One region of the Allobosea sp. GW821-FHT10B12 genome, then DNA from elsewhere that is predicted to be linked to it. Evidence: riboswitches for the same ligand, from Rfam matches in the RefSeq annotation. Region 1 holds a riboswitch; the other holds the start of a gene.

Region 1 (2,386 bases):
CGTTCCGCCGCGCGGTAACCAGCGCCGCAACGGCATCGGCCGTCGCCGCCGACAATGTCCAGCCGAGATGGCCGTGCCCGGTGTTGTAGAATACGCGCGGATTTCGCCCGCGCGCGACCCGCGGGAGCATGTCGGGCATCATCGGGCGCAAGCCGGCCCAGGGCGTGACCTGGCGCGTGCTCATCCCGGGGAAGTGCTGGCGGCACCATTGCACCAGCGGCTCGATCCGCGCCGCCCGGATGTCCTTGTTGTAGCCGTTGAACTCGGCGGTGCCCGCCACGCGAAAGCGGGTCGCTCCCAATCGGCTGGTGACGATCTTCGCCCGGTCATCCAGCAGGCTGGTCCACGGCGCGGCCTGCTGGTCGGAAGCTTCGGGGAGATCGACTGTGATCGAATACCCTTTGACGGGGTAGACATTGACGTGATCGCCGAGACGGGCAGCGAGCTGGCGCGACGCGACGCCGCCGCAGATGACGATACGGTCGAACCGGTCGACCTGCGCGCCGGCCTCCCCGGTCTCCTCCACCGGCTTCCAGCTCACCCGCACGGCATCGGCAGCGTCGTGCTCAATCGACAGAACCTCGCTTGACAGGCGCATCCGCACACCCCGCCGCACGCAGGCGTCGGCCAGACCGGCCGTGAATTTGTGGATGTCGCCGGTGAAATCGGACGGGGTGTAGAAGCCGCCGTGGAACTCGCCCTTCAGGGCCGGCTCGATCCCCCGGATTTCCTCCGGCGTGACGGCCCGGCGCTCGAGCCCTCCCCTGGCGAGCAGCGTCGAGACCCGCGCCGCCGCCTCGAACTCGGCCTTGCCGTGGTAGAAATGCAAGATCCCGCGCTCCTCGCAGTCGAAGGCAATGCCCTCTTCGCGCGCCATCTGCATGAGATGGGCCCTAGCCTCGATCGCCAGCCGCGCGGTGGTGAGCGTGTTCTCCTCATATTTCGGGATCGAGGCGATGAACTGCGCCATCCAGGACAGCTTGTGCCAGGACGGCTTGGGATTGACGAGCAGCGGGGCCCCTGGCGTGAACATCCACTTGATGCCCTTCAGGACCGTGGCCCAGCTGTTCCAGACCTCGGCATTCGAGGCCGAGAGCTGGCCGCCATTGGCGAAGGAAGTTTCCATCGCGGCGTAGGGCTGGCGGTCGAAGACCGTGACCTCGCAGCCGCGCCGGGCCAGATTGTAGGCGGTGGTGATGCCGGTAATGCCCGCGCCGATGACGGCGACGCGCGAGATGTCGGATGTGCTCATAGGTGCTCCTGCCCGCTCCATGCGGGTCGTCAGCACCCCCTCTGTCATTGGCCTGAGAGCTTCATCGCGCCCAGTCATTGGGCAGGCGATTTTCACCATCGGCGCAGGACTGCCGTCCTGCTTTTCAGAGTCTCAATCTTCGGCAGCGGTACTTTTGCCTGAGAGTTTCCGGGGCGGTTGCTCCGTCGGCGTCGCGTCGGCCCGAAAGCCGAAACGATCTCTCCCGCTGCAGCAAATGCTAGTACTCCAGCAGCTTGTGTCAATAGCGGCTCGGCGCCCGACAAGGGAGGCTGATCGAGAGGGCTAAGCGAGCGACCGCAAGGCGCCGTGATAAATCCCTAGCGCTCCACTACTTCAATTTGCCGGCTTATTACTTTTCAACTCGATACACTCATGAGGCCGCGAGACATTCTCGCGGCCTCATGAGTGTAAGATCAGACGGCCTTTCTCACGCCACCTTGGCGATGACGGGCTTTGTTTCCCATTCCTCGCCCCAGATCATGACGGCGTGTCCTGGCGAGACCTCGCGGTACTGGCGCACCGGCGGGACGTAGTCGGCCGGGCGGATCGGGCTCTTGATCTCGTCGTTCGAGACAGGGCGCTTCTGCAGCCGCCGGGCGGGATCGGCGATCGGCACCGCCGCCAGCAGCCGCTTGGTGTAGGGGTGCTGCGGATTGCCGAAGATCGCCTCGCGCGGCCCGATCTCGACGATCTCGCCGAGATACATCACCGCGACGCGGTGGCTGACGCGCTCGACCACCGCCATGTCGTGCGAGATGAAGAGATAGCCGAGGCCCATGCGCGCCTGCAGGTCGAGCATCAGGTTGACCACCTGCGCCTTGACCGAGACGTCGAGCGCCGAGACCGCCTCGTCCGCCACGATCAGGCGCGGCTCGACCGCGAGCGCGCGGGCGATGCAGATGCGCTGGCGCTGGCCACCGGAGAACTCGTGCGGGAAGCGGTTCGCCATCTCCGGCAGCAGGCCGACGCGCTTCAAGAGGTCGGCGACCTTGTCGCGCGCCTCGGACCGGCTGGCGAGGTTGTTGATCAGCAGCGGCTCGGCGATCGCCGCCCCGACATTCATGCGCGGGTTCAGCGAGGCGAACGGATCCTGGAAGATCATCTGCATGCGCT
Region 2 (2,386 bases), on a different contig from region 1:
CCCTGGCGACATAGCCCATGGCGCAGGGGCCGTTCAGGGTCGGGCCGAAGCCGCCCGAGGTGACCTTGCCGACGATGGTGCCGTCGGCGGTGGCGATCTCCGCGCCCTCCCGGGCTGGAGCGCGGCCTTCCGGCAGCAGGCCGACGCGGATGCGAGCCGGCTTCTCGGCGAATTCGCGCTGGATGCGGGCTGCGCCCGGGAAGCCGCCCTCCTCGCGCCGGCGCTTCTGGATCGACCAGTTGAGCGCCGCCTCGACGGGGGAGGTCGTGGTGTCGATGTCATGGCCATAAAGGCAGAGGCCCGCCTCGAGACGCAGCGAATCGCGGGCGCCGAGGCCGATCGGCTTGACGCGTGCGTCGAGCAGGAGCGCATCCCAGATCTCGCCGATCCGGTCGGCCGCGGCGGAGATCTCGTAGCCGTCCTCGCCGGTATAGCCGGAGCGGCTGACATTGGCCTTGACGCCACCGAGCTTCAGCGTGCGCAAGGTCATGAAACCCATCTCGGCCGCTTCGGGATTGAGCGCCGCCAGCGCCTCCTCCGCCTTCGGCCCCTGCAGGGCGATCAGGCCGCGATGCTCGGCCTTGACCAGTTTCACATTGGCCGGCAGCCGCGCCTCGATATGGGCATAGTCCTCGGTCTTGCAGGCGGCGTTGACGACGAGCAGCAGCGCGCCGTCCTCGTCCGGATCGGCCGAGCGCGTCACCATCAGGTCGTCGAGGATGCCGCCCTCCTCGTTCAGCAGCTGCGAATAGCGCTGCTTGCCCGGCGGCAGGTTGACGATGTCGGCCGGGATCAGCGCTTCGAGCGCGCGCGCCGTGGTCTCGTGGTCGGGGCCGACGAGGAAGGCCTGGCCCATATGCGAGACGTCGAACAGGCCGGCGCTTTCGCGCGTCCAGTTGTGTTCGGCCATGATGCCGGCCGGGTACTGCACTGGCATGTCATAGCCGGCGAACGGCACCATGCGCGCGCCCAGCGTGACATGGCGGGCGTGCAGCGGCGTCTTGAGCAGCGGCTCGGTGCTTGCAGTTTCGGCTTCGGCAGCCATGGCATCCCTTCCAGAGTCGAGCGCGAGCCCCGGACGGATTCGTCCGGAGCGCGCCCCCTCTGTCTCGGGACCTGAGAGATTTCCCCGCCCGGCCGAAGCCTGAGGCAGGTTACCCCCGTCGGTGGGCGAGCTTCAAAAGCCCGCCGCTTTCCAGAGCGCCAATTCCCACGCGGTCCGTTTGCCTGAGCGTTTCCGGGGCGGTTGCGCCTTCGGCGCCGGCTCCGGACAGGTCCGGCTCCGGTCTCTCCCGCGGGGATGATGCGGCTGAGCCAGCAATAGACGAGCGGGAGGCCGAGTCAATCGGCCCCCTGCCTCAGTTCACGGCAGCGTGCCGCTTATCTGCGCCGGCGCCGCGCCGGCTCCGCGCCGCCGGGACTCAGGCCGACGATGATCTCGATTTCGCCGGAGCCCGCCGGAACGCTGATATTGCTCTCGACATGCGAGAAATCGGCGCCGGTCTGGCCGCCGGGGATGGCGCCACCGACGCGGGAGCTGCGGCGCGCGATGACCTGGTTGTTGCGCGTCACCTGGGTGAACAGCGTCGCGCCATAGCTCCCCGGGCCGCCGGCCGGGCCGATCAGGATACGGCCTTCGACGCCGACCTTGAGGGTGAAGGCACCGTCTTTCCCCACAGGCGTGCATTCGCGCGCGACCGTGGTGATCGAGACCTGGCTGCGCAGGCTGCCGCTGTCCGGCCCCGACTGGGCGCGGATCGCGGCACCGCCATCGGAGATGATCACCTGCGGGCAGATGAAGTTGGTGTCATCATCGGTCGGCAGTTGGTCGACTGGCGGCGGCGTGGTCGACTGGAACATCAGGATATTGCCGAGCTTCTGCGCGGAGCTCGGCTCGCCGGTGCTGGATGAACCGGAAGAACCGCAGCCGGCGAGCGCGAGCGCCAGAGCAGCAGGCAGAGCGAACCGGCCGACGCGGCCAGCGAAGCGATCAATCACGGCAAAGCCTCCACACCGGGACCGAATCCGTTGAGCGAAACCGGGATTCCGACCCCTTCCTCGGGCGTCTGAAACACGATGAATGTGGCGCTCTTACCGCCCTTGAGCTGGCCGAGCAGGGTATCGTCCATCACCACCTCGGCGACGCAGCCGGTGGTCAGGCAGCGCACGAAGCCAGCGCGGCCGATATCCTTGTCGTCGATCTTGAGGCCGAGGCCGGAGGGCAGCAACACGCCGAGCGGGGCGACGACGCGCAGCAGGCGGCTCTTCTGGTCGGCCGTCTTCAGCACGATGACGAGCAACGTCAGATTCGGGCGATCCTCGGCCGCGACGTTCTGCACGAGCGCGCATTGCTCGGCCTTGGCGCCCGGCGGTGTCTCGCAGCGCA

What was found. A riboswitch is a leader RNA that binds a small molecule or an ion and turns the genes downstream of it on or off. The one in region 1 is predicted to bind glycine.
Region 2: linked by a shared signal. The riboswitch ahead of gcvT (glycine cleavage system aminomethyltransferase GcvT) and the one ahead of AC07O0_RS20080 (D-amino acid dehydrogenase) in region 1 are both predicted to bind glycine.

The regions. Positions count from the first base shown of each region.
Region 1 is NZ_JBWKNL010000005.1:514,824-517,209, forward strand. It holds gene AC07O0_RS20080 (D-amino acid dehydrogenase) at 1-1,237, opposite strand, end outside; glycine riboswitch at 1,286-1,388, opposite strand; glycine riboswitch at 1,389-1,488, opposite strand; partial or broken gene AC07O0_RS20085 (ABC transporter ATP-binding protein) at 1,701-2,386, opposite strand, start outside.
Region 2 is NZ_JBWKNL010000001.1:491,111-493,496, reverse strand. It holds gene gcvT (glycine cleavage system aminomethyltransferase GcvT) at 1-1,045, opposite strand, end outside; glycine riboswitch at 1,103-1,201, opposite strand; glycine riboswitch at 1,206-1,305, opposite strand; gene AC07O0_RS02360 (hypothetical protein) at 1,381-1,998, opposite strand; gene AC07O0_RS02355 (invasion associated locus B family protein) at 1,995-2,386, opposite strand, start outside.